3 regions of the Lysinibacillus sp. FSL K6-0057 genome follow, and region 3 is predicted to be linked to each of the others. Evidence: a T-box and tRNA genes for the amino acid it is inferred to sense, from the RefSeq annotation. Region 3 holds a T-box; the other regions hold tRNA genes.
The links. The T-box of region 3 lies ahead of leuS (leucine--tRNA ligase). A T-box ahead of a tRNA ligase gene usually reads a tRNA of that ligase, here a tRNA-Leu.
Positions count from the first base shown of each region.

Region 1 (6,843 bases), 700 kb from region 3:
TTGTTGAAAGAATTATTCTTTCAAAACTGGATAAACGTGCATTGAATGGTTCAAACATTTTGGTTAAGTCCTCGATCGATTAGTATTCGTCAGCTCCATGTGTCACCACACTTCCACCTCGAACCTATCTACCTCATCGTCTTTGAGGGATCTTACTTACTTGCGTAATGGGAAATCTCATCTTGAGGGGGGCTTCATGCTTAGATGCTTTCAGCACTTATCCCGTCCACACATAGCTACCCAGCGATGCCTTTGGCAAGACAACTGGTACACCAGCGGTGTGTCCATCCCGGTCCTCTCGTACTAAGGACAGCTCCTCTCAAATTTCCTACGCCCACGACGGATAGGGACCGAACTGTCTCACGACGTTCTGAACCCAGCTCGCGTACCGCTTTAATGGGCGAACAGCCCAACCCTTGGGACCGACTACAGCCCCAGGATGCGATGAGCCGACATCGAGGTGCCAAACCTCCCCGTCGATGTGGACTCTTGGGGGAGATAAGCCTGTTATCCCCGGGGTAGCTTTTATCCGTTGAGCGATGGCCCTTCCATGCGGAACCACCGGATCACTAAGCCCGTCTTTCGACCCTGCTCGACTTGTAGGTCTCGCAGTCAAGCTCCCTTGTGCCTTTACACTCTACGAATGATTTCCAACCATTCTGAGGGAACCTTTGGGCGCCTCCGTTACCTTTTAGGAGGCGACCGCCCCAGTCAAACTGTCCGCCTGACACTGTCTCCTGCCCCGCTAAGGGGCATGGGTTAGAATTTCAATACAACCAGGGTAGTATCCCACCGACGCCTCCTTCGAAGCTGGCGCTCCGAGATCTCTGGCTCCTACCTATCCTGTACAAGTTGTACCAAAATTCAATATCAGGCTACAGTAAAGCTCCACGGGGTCTTTCCGTCCTGTCGCGGGTAACCTGCATCTTCACAGGTACTATAATTTCACCGAGTCTCTCGTTGAGACAGTGCCCAGATCGTTACGCCTTTCGTGCGGGTCGGAACTTACCCGACAAGGAATTTCGCTACCTTAGGACCGTTATAGTTACGGCCGCCGTTTACTGGGGCTTCAATTCGCAGCTTCGCTTGCGCTAACCACTCCTCTTAACCTTCCAGCACCGGGCAGGCGTCAGCCCCTATACGTCACCTTACGGTTTTGCAGAGACCTGTGTTTTTGCTAAACAGTCGCCTGGGCCTATTCACTGCGGCTCTCATGCGCTTGCACGCTCAAGAGCACCCCTTCTCCCGAAGTTACGGGGTCATTTTGCCGAGTTCCTTAACGAGAGTTCTCTCGCACACCTTAGGATTCTCTCCTCGACTACCTGTGTCGGTTTGCGGTACGGGCACCTCTCACCTCGATAGAGGCTTTTCTTGGCAGTGTGAAATCAGGAACTTCGTCCATACGGACTCGCCATCACAGCTCAACGTTACAGTGTGCGGATTTGCCTACACACACGCCTTACTGCTTGGACGCGCATATCCAACAGCGCGCTTACCCTATCCTACTGCGTCCCCCCATTTCTCAAACGGTGAGGAGGTGGTACAGGAATATCAACCTGTTGTCCATCGCCTACGCCTATCGGCCTCGGCTTAGGTCCCGACTAACCCTGAGCGGACGAGCCTTCCTCAGGAAACCTTAGTCATACGGTGGACGGGATTCTCACCCGTCTTTCGCTACTCATACCGGCATTCTCACTTCTAAGCGCTCCACCAGTCCTTCCGGTCTGACTTCAACGCACTTAGAACGCTCTCCTACCACTGACATCGTAGATGTCAATCCACAGCTTCGGTGAATCGTTTAGCCCCGATACATTTTCGGCGCAGCGTCACTCGACCAGTGAGCTATTACGCACTCTTTAAATGATGGCTGCTTCTAAGCCAACATCCTGGTTGTCTGTGCAACGCCACATCCTTTTCCACTTAACGATTACTTTGGGACCTTAGCTGGTGGTCTGGGCTGTTTCCCTTTTGACTACGGATCTTATCACTCGCAGTCTGACTCCCGTGTATAAATATCTGGCATTCGGAGTTTGTCTGAATTCGGTAAACCGGGATGGCCCCCTAGTCCAAACAGTGCTCTACCTCCAGTATTCTCATCACGAGGCTAGCCCTAAAGCTATTTCGGAGAGAACCAGCTATCTCCAAGTTCGATTGGAATTTCTCCGCTACCCACACCTCATCCCCGCACTTTTCAACGTGCGTGGGTTCGGGCCTCCAGTAAGTGTTACCTCACCTTCACCCTGGACATGGGTAGATCACCTGGTTTCGGGTCTACGACCACGTACTATTTCGCCCTATTCAGACTCGCTTTCGCTGCGGCTCCGCCTTCTAAAGCTTAACCTCGCACGTAATCGTAACTCGCCGGTTCATTCTACAAAAGGCACGCTATCACCCATTAACGGGCTCTAACTACTTGTAGGCACACGGTTTCAGGATCTCTTTCACTCCCCTTCCGGGGTGCTTTTCACCTTTCCCTCACGGTACTGGTTCACTATCGGTCACTAGGTAGTATTTAGCCTTGGGAGATGGTCCTCCCGGATTCCGACGGAATTTCACGTGTTCCGCCGTACTCAGGATCCACTCAGGAGAGAACGAACTTTCGACTACAGGGCTTTTACCTGCTCTGGCGGACCTTTCCAAGTCGCTTCATCTAACTCGCTCTTTTGTAACTCCGTATTGAGTGTCCTACAACCCCAAGAGGCAAGCCTCTTGGTTTGGGCTCTTCCCGTTTCGCTCGCCGCTACTCAGGGAATCGATTTTTCTTTCTCTTCCTCCAGGTACTTAGATGTTTCAGTTCCCTGGGTCTGCCTTCAAGACGCTATGTATTCACGTCAAGATACTACGCGATTAAACGTAGTGGGTTCCCCCATTCGGAAATCTCCGGATCAAAGCTCACTTACAGCTCCCCGAAGCATATCGGTGTTAGTGCCGTCCTTCTTCGGCTCCTAGTGCCAAGGCATTCGCCGTGCGCCCTTAATAACTTAACCAAGTTATTAAGCCTATAAAAAACTTAAAAAATAAATGTGTTTGTTACAATTTCAATGTCGTTTTATCCAGTTTTCAAAGAACAAGTTTTGAAGCATTTCATTCAGAAGAATGAACCTTCAAAACTGAACGCAAAACGTAATCTTACAAACCCAAGGTTTGTATTCCGAAATAATCCTTAGAAAGGAGGTGATCCAGCCGCACCTTCCGATACGGCTACCTTGTTACGACTTCACCCCAATCATCTATCCCACCTTCGGCGGCTGGCTCCAAAAGGTTACCTCACCGACTTCGGGTGTTACAAACTCTCGTGGTGTGACGGGCGGTGTGTACAAGGCCCGGGAACGTATTCACCGCGGCATGCTGATCCGCGATTACTAGCGATTCCGGCTTCATGTAGGCGAGTTGCAGCCTACAATCCGAACTGAGAACGACTTTATCGGATTAGCTCCCTCTCGCGAGTTGGCAACCGTTTGTATCGTCCATTGTAGCACGTGTGTAGCCCAGGTCATAAGGGGCATGATGATTTGACGTCATCCCCACCTTCCTCCGGTTTGTCACCGGCAGTCACCTTAGAGTGCCCAACTAAATGATGGCAACTAAGATCAAGGGTTGCGCTCGTTGCGGGACTTAACCCAACATCTCACGACACGAGCTGACGACAACCATGCACCACCTGTCACCGTTGCCCCCGAAGGGGAAACTATATCTCTACAGTGGTCAACGGGATGTCAAGACCTGGTAAGGTTCTTCGCGTTGCTTCGAATTAAACCACATGCTCCACCGCTTGTGCGGGCCCCCGTCAATTCCTTTGAGTTTCAGTCTTGCGACCGTACTCCCCAGGCGGAGTGCTTAATGCGTTAGCTGCAGCACTAAGGGGCGGAAACCCCCTAACACTTAGCACTCATCGTTTACGGCGTGGACTACCAGGGTATCTAATCCTGTTTGCTCCCCACGCTTTCGCGCCTCAGTGTCAGTTACAGACCAGATAGTCGCCTTCGCCACTGGTGTTCCTCCAAATCTCTACGCATTTCACCGCTACACTTGGAATTCCACTATCCTCTTCTGCACTCAAGTCTCCCAGTTTCCAATGACCCTCCACGGTTGAGCCGTGGGCTTTCACATCAGACTTAAGAAACCACCTGCGCGCGCTTTACGCCCAATAATTCCGGACAACGCTTGCCACCTACGTATTACCGCGGCTGCTGGCACGTAGTTAGCCGTGGCTTTCTAATAAGGTACCGTCAAGGTACAGCCAGTTACTACTGTACTTGTTCTTCCCTTACAACAGAGTTTTACGAACCGAAATCCTTCTTCACTCACGCGGCGTTGCTCCATCAGGCTTTCGCCCATTGTGGAAGATTCCCTACTGCTGCCTCCCGTAGGAGTCTGGGCCGTGTCTCAGTCCCAGTGTGGCCGATCACCCTCTCAGGTCGGCTACGCATCGTCGCCTTGGTGAGCCGTTACCTCACCAACTAGCTAATGCGCCGCGGGCCCATCCTATAGCGACAGCCGAAACCGTCTTTCAGTGTTTCACCATGAGGTGAAACAAATTATTCGGTATTAGCCCCGGTTTCCCGGAGTTATCCCAAACTATAGGGTAGGTTGCCCACGTGTTACTCACCCGTCCGCCGCTAACGTCGAAGGAGCAAGCTCCTTCTCTGTTCGCTCGACTTGCATGTATTAGGCACGCCGCCAGCGTTCGTCCTGAGCCAGGATCAAACTCTCCATAAAAGAAATTTGATTAGCTCAAATTGTTTTGCTGGCATCAATTTTGATGTCCAAAATTTTTGTTTCGTTCACTCGCCGAAGCCAGCTACTTAAAACTTTATTGATTACGTTTTGCTTGTTCAGTTTTCAAGGTTCATGACGTTGTCCGTTTAGACAACTACTTTAGTCTATCATACAACCAATCGGTTGTCAACACTTTTTTTTGGAGCGGGTGATGAGAATCGAACTCACGACATCAGCTTGGAAGGCTGAGGTTTTACCATTAAACTACACCCGCATATATTTTTTTAAAAATGGCGCGCCCGGCAGGAGTCGAACCCACAACCTTCTGATCCGTAGTCAGACGCTCTATCCAATTGAGCTACGGGCGCTTATGAAATTAATTGACTTGGTGCGGCCGAGAGGACTTGAACCTCCACGGGGTTGCCCCCACTAGGCCCTCAACCTAGCGCGTCTGCCGTTCCGCCACGACCGCATTCGATTAGTAACTTTCTCATTATACTATGATAATTCGAAAAGTCAACTCTTTTTCTTAAAGAGATGAGCCATGAAGGACTCGAACCTTCGACCCTCTGATTAAAAGTCAGATGCTCTACCAACTGAGCTAATGGCTCGGATTAAGAAATGAATGGCTGGGGTACTAGGATTCGAACCTAGGCATGACGGAATCAAAATCCGTTGCCTTACCGCTTGGCTATACCCCAATAAGTGGCGGTCCCGACCGGGATCGAACCGGCGATCTCCTGCGTGACAGGCAGGCATGTTAACCGCTACACCACGGGACCAAAATGTTATTTACATTAAATTATGAAAAAATGACCCCTACGGGATTCGAACCCGTGTTACCGCCGTGAAAGGGCGGTGTCTTAACCACTTGACCAAGGGGCCATGGCTCCGAAGGCAGGACTCGAACCTGCGACAACCTGATTAACAGTCAGGTGCTACTACCAACTGAGCTACTTCGGAATAATTTATGTTATGTTGTCGCCGTTATCTTGTCGACTTTTACTATTATAGGGACAACTCAATAAAACGTCAACTATTTTTTAAAGTTTTTTTATTCCACTAATTTTAATTTTCCCAAACACTTACTACAGCAATACTTTTCAACATTCATTTTAATTTTCCGTACATATAATTGGTGGCAATTGACACAAGTATATGTATAGCGTCGTCGGTGTTTTTCAACTGTAGTTTTAGGGGATTGTAAAACTGAGCAAAATCGGGGGGCATCTACTTTCCTTAACAATTCTCGAAAATCTTTATCTCGATGCTGATACCCTTTACCTTCAATATGTAGATGATAATGGCATAATTCGTGGAGAACAATACCATGAATCTCTTCCAAACCGTATAATTCATAGGCTTTAGGATTAACCTCAATATTATGAGATTGTAAAAGATATCGTCCTCCTGTTGAGCGTAATCTTGCATTAAAGTAGGCTTGATGCAGAAAAGGTTTCTGAAAGCTTTCCAAAGATAAGCGACGAACAAGCTCTTGTAATTCTAGATTGTCCAAAGTAATCACCTCTAACAACAAGAATACCACACTGCGTAGTATAGACAGTGTGGTAAAAATTTATTACTCAATCTAATGTTTGATTTTTAGGTGGAAGCATCGTTAAAGAGATACGTCCTTTCGTTACATCTATTTGTTCTACCCAGACGGTTACAATATCCCCAAGCGCCACAACTTCTAATGGATGTTTAATACGTTTATTTTGTAGTTTAGAAATATGCACAAGTCCATCTTGCTTCACGCCAATATCAACAAATGCACCGAAATCGACTACATTTCTTACTGTGCCCTGCAATTCCATGCCTACTTTTAAATCTTCCATTTTTAATACATCCGTTTTAAGCAATGGTTGTGGGAAAGCATCACGTGGGTCACGACTTGGTTTCATTAAAGTATCCACGATATCTTGAATTGTCACAACTCCTACCCCAAGCACATCACTTAACTTTTGGATATTTAGGGCTGCAATAGCTTCCTCTGCATTCTGAGTCCCTAACTCTTTTTTATCTATCTGTGCCTCTGCTAATATTTGCTCAGCAAGGTTATAGCTCTCAGGATGAATACCTGTAGCATCAAACGGATTTTTTGCTTCAGGGACACGCAAGAAA
Region 1 is NZ_CP152047.1:4,531,642-4,538,484, forward strand. Features, by position in the region: rRNA gene MHB40_RS22625 (23S ribosomal RNA) at 60-2,987, opposite strand; rRNA gene MHB40_RS22630 (16S ribosomal RNA) at 3,168-4,719, opposite strand; tRNA gene MHB40_RS22635 (tRNA-Gly) at 4,920-4,993, opposite strand; tRNA gene MHB40_RS22640 (tRNA-Arg) at 5,011-5,087, opposite strand; tRNA gene MHB40_RS22645 (tRNA-Leu) at 5,106-5,191, opposite strand; tRNA gene MHB40_RS22650 (tRNA-Lys) at 5,258-5,330, opposite strand; tRNA gene MHB40_RS22655 (tRNA-Gln) at 5,346-5,420, opposite strand; tRNA gene MHB40_RS22660 (tRNA-Asp) at 5,426-5,501, opposite strand; tRNA gene MHB40_RS22665 (tRNA-Glu) at 5,533-5,604, opposite strand; tRNA gene MHB40_RS22670 (tRNA-Asn) at 5,606-5,682, opposite strand; gene MHB40_RS22675 (SprT family protein) at 5,774-6,235, opposite strand; gene MHB40_RS22680 (Tex family protein) at 6,303-6,843, opposite strand, start outside.
Region 1: it encodes a tRNA-Leu, which carries the amino acid that the T-box ahead of leuS (leucine--tRNA ligase) is inferred to sense. The anticodon was not compared.

Region 2 (6,843 bases), 1.3 Mb from region 3:
TCATTTTGCCGAGTTCCTTAACGAGAGTTCTCTCGCACACCTTAGGATTCTCTCCTCGACTACCTGTGTCGGTTTGCGGTACGGGCACCTCTCACCTCGATAGAGGCTTTTCTTGGCAGTGTGAAATCAGGAACTTCGTCCATACGGACTCGCCATCACAGCTCAACGTTACAGTGTGCGGATTTGCCTACACACACGCCTTACTGCTTGGACGCGCATATCCAACAGCGCGCTTACCCTATCCTACTGCGTCCCCCCATTTCTCAAACGGTGAGGAGGTGGTACAGGAATATCAACCTGTTGTCCATCGCCTACGCCTATCGGCCTCGGCTTAGGTCCCGACTAACCCTGAGCGGACGAGCCTTCCTCAGGAAACCTTAGTCATACGGTGGACGGGATTCTCACCCGTCTTTCGCTACTCATACCGGCATTCTCACTTCTAAGCGCTCCACCAGTCCTTCCGGTCTGACTTCAACGCACTTAGAACGCTCTCCTACCACTGACATCGTAGATGTCAATCCACAGCTTCGGTGAATCGTTTAGCCCCGATACATTTTCGGCGCAGCGTCACTCGACCAGTGAGCTATTACGCACTCTTTAAATGATGGCTGCTTCTAAGCCAACATCCTGGTTGTCTGTGCAACGCCACATCCTTTTCCACTTAACGATTACTTTGGGACCTTAGCTGGTGGTCTGGGCTGTTTCCCTTTTGACTACGGATCTTATCACTCGCAGTCTGACTCCCGTGTATAAATATCTGGCATTCGGAGTTTGTCTGAATTCGGTAAACCGGGATGGCCCCCTAGTCCAAACAGTGCTCTACCTCCAGTATTCTCATCACGAGGCTAGCCCTAAAGCTATTTCGGAGAGAACCAGCTATCTCCAAGTTCGATTGGAATTTCTCCGCTACCCACACCTCATCCCCGCACTTTTCAACGTGCGTGGGTTCGGGCCTCCAGTAAGTGTTACCTCACCTTCACCCTGGACATGGGTAGATCACCTGGTTTCGGGTCTACGACCACGTACTATTTCGCCCTATTCAGACTCGCTTTCGCTGCGGCTCCGCCTTCTAAAGCTTAACCTCGCACGTAATCGTAACTCGCCGGTTCATTCTACAAAAGGCACGCTATCACCCATTAACGGGCTCTAACTACTTGTAGGCACACGGTTTCAGGATCTCTTTCACTCCCCTTCCGGGGTGCTTTTCACCTTTCCCTCACGGTACTGGTTCACTATCGGTCACTAGGTAGTATTTAGCCTTGGGAGATGGTCCTCCCGGATTCCGACGGAATTTCACGTGTTCCGCCGTACTCAGGATCCACTCAGGAGAGAACGAACTTTCGACTACAGGGCTTTTACCTGCTCTGGCGGACCTTTCCAAGTCGCTTCATCTAACTCGCTCTTTTGTAACTCCGTATTGAGTGTCCTACAACCCCAAGAGGCAAGCCTCTTGGTTTGGGCTCTTCCCGTTTCGCTCGCCGCTACTCAGGGAATCGATTTTTCTTTCTCTTCCTCCAGGTACTTAGATGTTTCAGTTCCCTGGGTCTGCCTTCAAGACGCTATGTATTCACGTCAAGATACTACGCGATTAAACGTAGTGGGTTCCCCCATTCGGAAATCTCCGGATCAAAGCTCACTTACAGCTCCCCGAAGCATATCGGTGTTAGTGCCGTCCTTCTTCGGCTCCTAGTGCCAAGGCATTCGCCGTGCGCCCTTAATAACTTAACCAAGTTATTAAGCCTATAAAAAAACTTAAAAAATAAATGTGTTTGTTACAATTTCAATGTCGTTTTATCCAGTTTTCAAAGAACAAAAAAATGGTGGAGCCTAGCGGGATCGAACCGCTGACCTCCTGCGTGCAAGGCAGGCGCTCTCCCAGCTGAGCTAAGGCCCCAAGAGGTATATATGGTGGGCCTAAATGGACTCGAACCATCGACCTCACGCTTATCAGGCGTGCGCTCTAACCAGCTGAGCTATAGGCCCTCTTAGAAGTTTTATTATATTTCATAAACCTTCAAAACTGAACGCAAAACGTAATCTTACAAACCCAAGGTTTGTATTCCGAAATAATCCTTAGAAAGGAGGTGATCCAGCCGCACCTTCCGATACGGCTACCTTGTTACGACTTCACCCCAATCATCTATCCCACCTTCGGCGGCTGGCTCCAAAAGGTTACCTCACCGACTTCGGGTGTTACAAACTCTCGTGGTGTGACGGGCGGTGTGTACAAGGCCCGGGAACGTATTCACCGCGGCATGCTGATCCGCGATTACTAGCGATTCCGGCTTCATGTAGGCGAGTTGCAGCCTACAATCCGAACTGAGAACGACTTTATCGGATTAGCTCCCTCTCGCGAGTTGGCAACCGTTTGTATCGTCCATTGTAGCACGTGTGTAGCCCAGGTCATAAGGGGCATGATGATTTGACGTCATCCCCACCTTCCTCCGGTTTGTCACCGGCAGTCACCTTAGAGTGCCCAACTAAATGATGGCAACTAAGATCAAGGGTTGCGCTCGTTGCGGGACTTAACCCAACATCTCACGACACGAGCTGACGACAACCATGCACCACCTGTCACCGTTGCCCCCGAAGGGGAAACTATATCTCTACAGTGGTCAACGGGATGTCAAGACCTGGTAAGGTTCTTCGCGTTGCTTCGAATTAAACCACATGCTCCACCGCTTGTGCGGGCCCCCGTCAATTCCTTTGAGTTTCAGTCTTGCGACCGTACTCCCCAGGCGGAGTGCTTAATGCGTTAGCTGCAGCACTAAGGGGCGGAAACCCCCTAACACTTAGCACTCATCGTTTACGGCGTGGACTACCAGGGTATCTAATCCTGTTTGCTCCCCACGCTTTCGCGCCTCAGTGTCAGTTACAGACCAGATAGTCGCCTTCGCCACTGGTGTTCCTCCAAATCTCTACGCATTTCACCGCTACACTTGGAATTCCACTATCCTCTTCTGCACTCAAGTCTCCCAGTTTCCAATGACCCTCCACGGTTGAGCCGTGGGCTTTCACATCAGACTTAAGAAACCACCTGCGCGCGCTTTACGCCCAATAATTCCGGACAACGCTTGCCACCTACGTATTACCGCGGCTGCTGGCACGTAGTTAGCCGTGGCTTTCTAATAAGGTACCGTCAAGGTACAGCCAGTTACTACTGTACTTGTTCTTCCCTTACAACAGAGTTTTACGAACCGAAATCCTTCTTCACTCACGCGGCGTTGCTCCATCAGGCTTTCGCCCATTGTGGAAGATTCCCTACTGCTGCCTCCCGTAGGAGTCTGGGCCGTGTCTCAGTCCCAGTGTGGCCGATCACCCTCTCAGGTCGGCTACGCATCGTCGCCTTGGTGAGCCGTTACCTCACCAACTAGCTAATGCGCCGCGGGCCCATCCTATAGCGACAGCCGAAACCGTCTTTCAGTGTTTCACCATGAGGTGAAACAAATTATTCGGTATTAGCCCCGGTTTCCCGGAGTTATCCCAAACTATAGGGTAGGTTGCCCACGTGTTACTCACCCGTCCGCCGCTAACGTTCGTCCTGAGCCAGGATCAAACTCTCCATAAAAGAAATTTGATTAGCTCAAATTGTTTTGCTGGCATCAATTTTGATGTCCAAAATTTTTGTTTCGTTCACTCGCCGAAGCTAGCTACTTAAAACTTTATTGATTACGTTTTGCTTGTTCAGTTTTCAAGGTTCATAAATTGACTTGGTGGAGCCTAGCGGGATCGAACCGCTGACCTCCTGCGTGCAAGGCAGGCGCTCTCCCAGCTGAGCTAAGGCCCCATAATTTATAGGAAATGGTCGGGAAGACAGGATTCGAACCTGCGACCCCTTGGTCCCAAACCAAGTGCTCTACCAAGCTGAGCTACTTCCCGTTGTTCTTTTGGCGCGCCCGACAGGAGTCGAACCCATAACCTTCTGATCCGTAGTCAGACGCTCTATCCAATTGAGCTACGGGCGCATTAAAATGGTGCCGAGGACCGGAATCGAACCGGTACGGTAGTCACCTACCGCAGGATTTTAAGTCCTGTGCGTCTGCCAGTTCCGCCACCCCGGCACATTTGGAGCGGAAGACGAGGTTCGAACTCGCGACCCCCACCTTGGCAAGGTGGTGTTCTACCACTGAACTACTTCCGCATGTGCATAAGTTTTTTATCTGGCAATGAAAATAATGGTGCGGGTGAAGGGAGTCGAACCCCCACGCCTTGCGGCGCTAGATCCTAAGTCTAGTGCGTCTGCCAATTCCGCCACACCCGCTTATTATTATTTCAAAAATGGTGAGCCATGAAGGACTCGAACCTTCGACCCTCTGATTAAAAGTCAGATGCTCTACCAACTGAGCTAATGGCTCGAAAAAATGGTGCCGGCTATAGGAATCGAACCCACGACCTACTGATTACAAGTCAGTTGCTCTACCTGCTGAGCTAAACCGGCATATGGTGGAGGATGACGGGCTCGAACCGCCGACCCTCTGCTTGTAAGGCAGATGCTCTCCCAGCTGAGCTAATCCTCCTGGGTACTATGCCTAGCGACGTCCTACTCTCACAGGGGGAAGCCCCCAACTACCATCGGCGCTAAAGAGCTTAACTTCCGTGTTCGGTATGGGAACGGGTGTGACCTCTTTGCCATCATCACTAGACTTTTTAAAAGACAAGATTTATTATAACATATTTCATTATAAATGCAAGCTTTTTTCAAAACTTTCTTGTTCTTTCAAAACTGGATAAACGATGCATTGAATGTTTCAAACTTTTTTGGTTAAGTCCTCGATCGATTAGTATTCGTCAGCTCCATGTGTCACCACACTTCCACCTCGAACCTATCTACCTCATCGTCTTTGAGGGATCTTACTTACTTGCGTAATGGGAAATCTCATCTTGAGGGGGGCTTCATGCTTAGATGCTTTCAGCACTTATCCCGTCCACACATAGCTACCCAGCGATGCCTTTGGCAAGACAACTGGTACACCAGCGGTGTGTCCATCCCGGTCCTCTCGTACTAAGGACAGCTCCTCTCAAATTTCCTACGCCCACGACGGATAGGGACCGAACTGTCTCACGACGTTCTGAACCCAGCTCGCGTACCGCTTTAATGGGCGAACAGCCCAACCCTTGGGACCGACTACAGCCCCAGGATGCGATGAGCCGACATCGAGGTGCCAAACCTCCCCGTCGATGTGGACTCTTGGGGGAGATAAGCCTGTTATCCCCGGGGTAGCTTTTATCCGTTGAGCGATGGCCCTTCCATGCGGAACCACCGGATCACTAAGCCCGTCTTTCGACCCTGCTCGACTTGTAGGTCTCGCAGTCAAGCTCCCTTGTGCCTTTACACTCTACGAATGATTTCCAACCATTCTGAGGGAACCTTTGGGCGCCTCCGTTACCTTTTAGGAGGCGACCGCCCCAGTCAAACTGTCCGCCTGACACTGTCTCCTGCCCCGCTAAGGGGCATGGGTTAGAATTTCAATACAACCAGGGTAGTATCCCACCGACGCCTCCTTCGAAGCTGGCGCTCCGAGATCTCTGGCTCCTACCTATCCTGTACAAGTTGTACCAAAATTCAATATCAGGCTACAGTAAAGCTCCACGGGGTCTTTCCGTCCTGTCGCGGGTAACCTGCATCTTCACAGGTACTATAATTTCACCGAGTCTCTCGTTGAGACAGTGCCCAGATCGTTACGCCTTTCGTGCGGGTCGGAACTTACCCGACAAGGAATTTCGCTACCTTAGGACCGTTATAGTTACGGCCGCCGTTTACTGGGGCTTCAATTCGCAGCTTCGCTTGCGCTAACCACTCCTCTTAACCTTCCAGCACCGGGCAGGCGTCAGCCCCTATACGTCACCTTACGGTTTTGCAGAGACCTGTGTTTTTGCTAAACAGTCGCCTGGGCCTATTCACTGCGGCTCTCATGCGCTTGCACGCTCAAGAGCACCCCTTCTCCCGAAGTTACGGGGTCATTTTGCCGAGTTCCTTAACGAGAGTTCTCTCGCACACCTTAGGATTCTCTCCTCGACTACCTGTGTCGGTTTGCGGTACGGGCACCTCTCACCTCGATAGAGGCTTTTCTTGGCAGTGTGAAATCAGGAACTTCGTCCATACGGACTCGCCATCACAGCTCAACGTTACAGTGTGCGGATTTGCCTACACACACGCCTTACTGCTTGGACGCGCATATCCAACAGCGCGCTTACCCTATCCTACTGCGTCCCCCCATTTCTCAAACGGTGAGGAGGTGGTACAGGAATATCAACCTGTTGTCCATCGCCTACGCCTATCGGCCTCGGCTTAGGTCCCGACTAACCCTGAGCGGACGAGCCTTCCTCAGGAAACCTTAGTCATACGGTGGACGGGATTCTCACCCGTCTTTCGCTACTCATACCGGCATTCTCACTTCTAAGCGCTCCACCAGTCCTTCCGGTCTGACTTCAACGCACTTAGAACGCTCTCCTACCACTGACATCGTAGATGTCAATCCACAGCTTCGGTGAATCGTTTAGCCCCGATACATTTTCGGCGCAGCGTCACTCGACCAGTGAGCTATTACGCACTCTTTAAATGATGGCTGCTTCTAAGCCAACATCCTGGTTGTCTGTGCAACGCCACATCCTTTTCCACTTAACGATTACTTTGGGACCTTAGCTGGTGGTCTGGGCTGTTTCCCTTTTGACTACGGATCTTATCACTCGCAGTCTGACTCCCGTGTATAAATATCTGGCATTCGGAGTTTGTCTGAATTCGGTAAACCGGGATGGCCCCCTAGTCCAAACAGTGCTCTACCTCCAGTATTCTCATCACGAGGCTAGCCCTAAAGCTATTTCGGAGAGAACCAGCTATCTCCA
Region 2 is NZ_CP152047.1:116,305-123,147, reverse strand. Features, by position in the region: rRNA gene MHB40_RS00625 (23S ribosomal RNA) at 1-1,728, opposite strand, end outside; tRNA gene MHB40_RS00620 (tRNA-Ala) at 1,819-1,894, opposite strand; tRNA gene MHB40_RS00615 (tRNA-Ile) at 1,907-1,983, opposite strand; rRNA gene MHB40_RS00610 (16S ribosomal RNA) at 2,078-3,568, opposite strand; tRNA gene MHB40_RS00605 (tRNA-Ala) at 3,712-3,787, opposite strand; tRNA gene MHB40_RS00600 (tRNA-Pro) at 3,803-3,879, opposite strand; tRNA gene MHB40_RS00595 (tRNA-Arg) at 3,889-3,965, opposite strand; tRNA gene MHB40_RS00590 (tRNA-Leu) at 3,973-4,061, opposite strand; tRNA gene MHB40_RS00585 (tRNA-Gly) at 4,067-4,141, opposite strand; tRNA gene MHB40_RS00580 (tRNA-Leu) at 4,177-4,261, opposite strand; tRNA gene MHB40_RS00575 (tRNA-Lys) at 4,280-4,355, opposite strand; tRNA gene MHB40_RS00570 (tRNA-Thr) at 4,363-4,438, opposite strand; tRNA gene MHB40_RS00565 (tRNA-Val) at 4,442-4,517, opposite strand; rRNA gene rrf (5S ribosomal RNA) at 4,528-4,643, opposite strand; rRNA gene MHB40_RS00555 (23S ribosomal RNA) at 4,759-6,843, opposite strand, start outside.
Region 2: it encodes a tRNA-Leu, which carries the amino acid that the T-box ahead of leuS (leucine--tRNA ligase) is inferred to sense. The anticodon was not compared.

Region 3 (6,843 bases):
TTGTCCTTCATCCCCAACAAGTTGTGCTAGAAACAACGTGTCATGACCGTTTCCTGCAGTCGCATCAACAACCGTATCTCCTTCTTCTATACTATCCGTTAGTAGCTGCTGGGCATATTGTAAAACGCGTTGTAGTTTCATTTCGTAACCTCAGCCTTATAAAACTTCCCTTGCCAACTACCACGTCGTTCAAGCTCAGCGTCAATGCCATTCAAAACTTCCCATTTATTGACACTCCACATCGGTCCAATCATTAAATCAATTGGTCCATCACCCGTAATACGATGAATGACCATCTCTGGTGGTAAAATTTCTAATTGATCTGCTACTAGTTTTGTATACACATCTTGATCTAAAAATTCTAGCATACCTTTTTCATATTGCTTCACCATGGGCGTCCCTTTTAATAGATGAAGTAAGTGAATTTTAATGCCTTGGACATCTAATTGTGCGACTGCTCGTGCCGTTTCCATCATCATGTCATAGTCTTCAAGAGGCAAACCATTAATGATATGTGAGCAAACACGAATGCCATGCTTACGCAATTTTTCAACGCCTTCTACATAGGTTGCATAATCATGGGCGCGATTAATAAGATTGGCCGTTTTCTCATGCACCGTTTGAAGACCAAGCTCAATCCATAAATACGTTCGCTCATTTAACTCTGCTAAATATTCCACAACATCATCAGGTAAACAGTCCGGACGGGTAGCAATAGAAAGACCTACAACACCTTCTTGCGCTAAAGCAGCTTCAAATTTTTCTTTTAAAACCGGCAATGGAGCATGTGTATTTGTGTAAGCTTGGAAGTAAGCCATGTATTGGCCATCCTTCCATTTCTGATGCATTTTGTCTCGGATTTCAGCAAATTGAACATCGATTGGGTCTACCTTATTGCCAGCAAAATCACCAGAACCTGCAGCACTGCAAAATGTACAGCCACCAAAAGCGACTGTACCATCACGGTTAGGGCAATCAAAGCCTGCGTCTAATGCCACTTTAAATACTTTATGACCAAATTGATTACGTAAATAGCGATTCCATGTATAGTATCTTTTCCCCTCTGAAGGAAAAGGAAAATTCATCTCTGTCATTTATTTCACTCCTCTAACGCTCTATTCTATCATGTGCTTTTCGTTCCGTCATGGGGGAAGGGTATTATCATGATTTGGATGAAGAAAAATGGGAAGGAACAAGAGCAGGGGGCAACTAAATACGAATGAAAATAGGATGGAAGTCTTGTAAAAAAGGTAAAATTATTTTCCTTGTGCTTTTAAGTATTTCAGCATACACTAACTATTTAGAGAAGCGAAATAATGGAGGTCATCCTATGCCAAAACGTGTTTGGTTTTTAATTATCGGAATGCTTGTGAACACAACAGGCAACTCTTTTTTATGGCCTTTGAATGCCATTTATATGCATGATTATTTAGGCAAATCTTTAGCAATGGCTGGTTTTGTCTTAATGCTGAATTCTGCTGCTGGAGTACTAGGCAATCTATTAGGTGGCTATTTATTTGATAGAATTGGTGGCTATAAAGCTATTATGCTTGGCATCCTGTTAACGATTGCTTCATTAGTTGGCTTAACAATTTGGCATGGCTGGCCACATTATGTGTGGTTTTTAACGATACTAGGCTTTAGTGGGGGCATTGTTTTCCCAGGAATGTTTGCCTTGGCTGGAGCTGCTTGGCCAGAAGGTGGACGTAAAGCTTTTAATACTATCTATTTAGCACAAAATGTCGGTGTTGCAGTAGGGCCAGCACTTGCAGGTATAGTGGCAGATTATCAATTTGACTATGTGTTTAAAGTTAATTTAGGCATGTATATTTTATTCTTTTTTATTGCCTTATTTACATTTAAGCGTTTGGAGGCAGGCAGTATTGCACCTAAAAATGTCTTGAGCGAAAGTAAACGAATCGTAAACAAGGCACCTTTCTATGCTTTGTTAATAATTAGTGCATCCTCCGTTTTATGCTGGCTAGCGTATTCTCAATGGAGTGCAACCATTTCATCTTATACACAAGATTTAGGATTAGGATTAAAACAATATAGCCTACTCTGGACAATAAATGGCCTGCTGATTGTCATTGGGCAACCACTCATTGCACCGCTCGTAAAGCGTTGGGAAAACAATTTAAAGCGTCAGTTAGTATTTGGCGTAACGCTGATTGCTTTTTCCTTCGGCATTATTGCCTTTGCGAGTGATTTTAAAATGTTTGGAGTAGCGATGCTTGTCTTAACATTTGGCGAAATGTTTTATACCCCGGCATTACCAACGATAGCTAATCAACTGGCACCAAAGGGTCGACAAGGGTTCTATCAAGGCATTATCAATAGTGCTGCCACTGGAGGACGGATGATTGGTCCACTATTTGGCGGTATTATGGTGGATCAATTTGGCATGATTCCTCTTGTTTTAACATTAGTGGTCATTGTACTATTGGCAATTATTCCATGTCTAACTTACGATTACCCTTTAAAGAAGAACAAAATAGTAACAGATTAATCGTGTCGCAATGAAAAGAGCAAAAACGAGTGTTAAGCACTTGGTTTTGCTCTTTTTTTAATAGTAGATATTGAAAAATTCTTGTGACAGGATTACAATCATACATATTCAAATATTTGAATATGTAGTTATGTGGAGGGGTTTTTATGGAAGAGGGCTTACAACAGTTTAAGGCGGATTTTTTTAAAGCATTAGCACATCCGTTACGCATCAGAATACTTGAACTCCTTGTGGATGGTCATAAAAGTGTCAATGAGATTCAAGATTGCTTAGAGAAGGAGGGTTCCGCAGTTTCTCAGCAATTAAGTGTATTACGTGCCAAAAATATCGTTTATGGCGTGAAGGAAGGAAAAAAAGTTTATTATTCTTTAAGTGACCCAATGATTGGTGCATTACTTGGGGTGGCAAAGGATATTTTTAATAACCATTTGGTTCATACCATTTCGAGATTAGAGGAAATGACAAGTAATGAAGGTGACGAAGAGAATAAGTAAATCAATGATGATGAAAAATTGGGCTTTGCTTATTATTTCGAAGGGAAGATTTATCTATGAAGTCACTGTTTACAGGACGCTTTGAAGGGTATTCAGTTCATCATGTAAAGAAGGATTTATTGTCAGGAATTATTGTCGGAATCGTTGCTATTCCACTTGCCATGTCCTTTGCCATCGCATCGGGTGTGAAACCTGAATATGGGATCTATACGGCATGTATTGCAGGTATTATTATTTCTCTTTTTGGTGGATCCAAATATCAAATAGGAGGGCCAACTGGGGCGTTTGTGCCAATTCTATTGGGCATTGTTCTTACTTATGGCTATGAAGATTTATTGCTTGCGGGTTTAATGGCAGGGATTATGCTTTGTGTCATGGGCTTTTTTAAGCTAGGGACTTTAATTAAGTTTATTCCACGTCCTGTAACAGTTGGCTTTACAGCAGGTATAGCTGTGATTATTTTTACAGGTCAAATTGCCAACTTTTTAGGACTATCAAATGTTAAAAGGCACGAGTATTTTATCGCCAATATTCAGGAAATCATGAAGCAGCTTGGTACGACAAATATGTATAGTATTCTTACTGCCGTCCTATGCTTGGTGACAATATTGATCACACCAAAATTTTTTCCAAAGGTTCCTGGTGCATTAGCGGGTATCGTTGTCTCTACACTTGTGGCAACTTTCTTCTTTTCAGGACAAGTTGCTACCATTGCAACAGCTTATGGTCAAATTCCTAATACATTACCTCATTTTGCCTTACCGAACATCACGCTTGAACGATTACAACAACTTATTGGTCCAGCGTTTGTCATTGCGATGCTAGGTGGCATTGAGTCTCTATTATCCGCAGTTGTTGCGGATGGGATGACAAATAGTAAGCATAACAGTAATCGTGAGCTAATTGGTCAAGGGATTGCTAATATTGTGACGCCCTTGTTCGGTGGTATTCCAGCAACAGGGGCCATCGCACGCACAGCAACCAATATAAAAACAGGGGCAGTATCTCCTATGTCGGGTATCATACATGGTGTGTTTGTTTTAGTCACATTATTGTTATTAGCTCCATATGCATCTCATATTCCGTTAGCAAGTATGGCTCCGGTTTTGATGGTCGTAGCTTGGAATATGAGTGAACGACATCATTTTGCACATATCGTAAAATTAAAATCAGGCGATTCACTGGTGTTATTGATTACCTTTTTATTAACGGTATTCACTAGTCTCACATTAGCAGTTGAAGTGGGGCTTGTGCTGGCTGTGCTATTATTTGCGAAACGCATGAGTGAAAAGCTTGTTGTCACGAAGGTACTTCCAGACCATTCGAATAAAAGTGAGAAGGTACAGCCACATGTTGTGCATCAGCAGCATGATTGCCCGCAAATTAGTATGTACACAATTGAAGGGCCGTTGTTCTTTGGTGCTGCACAAATGTTTGAACAAACAATTGAAAGTACTTTGCATCAGCAACCAAGAGTTTTGATATTACGAATGGGGAAAGTGCCCTTTATGGATTCTACTGGAGAGGCATATTTTAGCAATATCATTGAAAACTATAAGGCACAGGGCGGTACTATTTTGGTAACGGGTGTGCAAGGTGATTTAAAGGATGCTCTTCAGCACAATGGTCTTTACGATAAAATAGGTGCGCAACATTTTTATCAACATACTGGAGAAGCGATTACAAAGGCTTTCAATTATTTAAACGCAAATCAATGTATCGGATGTCAACATTTTGCATTTCATGAATGCAAGGATTTATCAAAGCCTAAGGAAAAAAAGGAATTAATTGTTCAGTAATGGGTAAGCTGTAAACAAAGGCTTGTGCTTTTCAATACTTTCCATTAGAATAAATGCAATATCATGTAAAGACTGTGATGAGGAATAGTAGATTTGTGGTTCTTTTTAGAGAGCTAGCGGTTGGTGGGAGCTAGTAAGAAAGCAAGTTGAACTCGCCTTCTGAGTCTGCCCGCGTGAAACAGCGTGTGTCGTTTCTTCCGCGTTAAGGAAGCTTGAGCCGAGTGTAATCACTAATCTGGGTGGTACCGCGGGAGTACAAATTCTCTCGTCCCTTCTTTAAGAATGGGGCGAGTTTTTTTATTTTTTAAATATTTTGTCAATTATGATGGAGAGCAGCATGATCAATCGAAGGAGGAAAAAGAATGAGTTTTAATCATGAACAAATTGAAAAAAAGTGGCAGCAATATTGGGCTGATAACAAAACATTCAAAACTGAAAATGAAATAGAGAAGCCTAAATTTTACGCATTAGATATGTTCCCATATCCGTCTGGCGCAGGACTCCATGTAGGCCATCCAGAAGGGTATACGGCAACTGATATTCTATCGCGCTTTAAACGTATGCAAGGCTACAATGTACTACATCCAATGGGCTGGGATGCTTTCGGTTTACCAGCTGAGCAATATGCGCTTGATACAGGGAATGATCCAGCTGAATTTACAGCTAAAAATATTGCGACATTTAAACGTCAAATTCAAGAGCTAGGCTTCAGCTATGATTGGGATCGTGAAATTAACACGACTGATCCAGAGTATTATAAATGGACACAATGGATTTTTATCCAGCTTTATAAGAAAGGTTTAGCTTATGTGGATGAAGTGGCTGTTAACTGGTGTCCAGCACTTGGCACGGTCTTAGCTAACGAAGAAGTGATTGATGGGAAATCAGAGCGTGGTGGTCATCCAGTAGAACGCCGACCAATGAAGCAATGGATGCTTAAAATTACAGCCTATGCTGATCGTTTAATCGATGACTTAGAAGAAGTTGATTGGCCTGAGTCTATTAAAGATATGCAGCGCAATTGGATTGGCCGTTCAGAAGGGGCAGAAGTGACATTTACCATTGACGGTTCAGATCAAAACTTCACCGTTTTCACAACACGCCCTGATACATTATTTGGTGCTACATACTGTGTGCTTGCACCAGAGCATAAATTAGTGGAACAAATTACAACAGCTGACCAACGCCAAACTGTTGAGACTTATTTAGAGAAAGTTAAAATGAAATCTGACCTAGAGCGTACAGATTTAGCGAAAGAAAAAACAGGCGTATTTACAGGTGCTTATGCAGTGAATCCGATTAACGGTAAAAAAGTGCCGATTTGGATTGCTGACTATGTGTTAGTGTCTTATGGTACAGGTGCTATTATGGCGGTGCCAGCACATGACGAGCGTGACTATGAATTTGCGACTGAATTTGGCTTAGACATCGTTCCTGTACTTGAAGGTGGAGACATTAGTAAAGAAGCGTTTACAGGTGATGGTCAACATATTAACTCTGAATTCCTTAATGGCTTAAATAAAACAGATGGCATTGCAAAAGCCATTGAATGGTTAGAGGAAAAAGGTGTAGGAGAGAAGAAAACTTCTTATCGTCTACGTGACTGGTTATTCTCTCGTCAGCGTTATTGGGGTGAACCAATTCCAATGATTCATTGGGAAGATGGCACGATTACGCCAGTTCCAGAATCAGAATTACCATTAATGCTGCCAAAAACAGATAATATTCGTCCATCGGGTACTGGTGAATCACCGCTAGCTAATATTGCTGAATGGGTGAATGTTGTCGATCCAGAAACAGGCAAAAAAGGACGTCGTGAAACAAATACAATGCCACAGTGGGCAGGTTCTAGCTGGTACTTCTTACGCTATATCGATCCTACAAATACAGAAGCCATTGCAGATCCAGCGTTACTAAAACGATGGTTACCAGTTGATATTTATATTGGTGGCGCGGAGCATGCCGTATTGCATTTACTTTACGCTCGCTTCTGGCATAAAGTTCTGTATGATTTAGGCGTTGTTCATACGAAAGAGCCATT
Region 3 is NZ_CP152047.1:3,830,682-3,837,524, reverse strand. Features, by position in the region: gene MHB40_RS18950 (class I SAM-dependent methyltransferase) at 1-141, opposite strand, end outside; gene MHB40_RS18945 (TIGR01212 family radical SAM protein) at 138-1,094, opposite strand; gene MHB40_RS18940 (MFS transporter) at 1,331-2,509, shown strand; gene MHB40_RS18935 (metalloregulator ArsR/SmtB family transcription factor) at 2,656-3,003, shown strand; gene sulP (sulfate permease) at 3,060-4,802, shown strand; T-box leader at 4,868-5,078, shown strand; gene leuS (leucine--tRNA ligase) at 5,165-6,843, shown strand, end outside.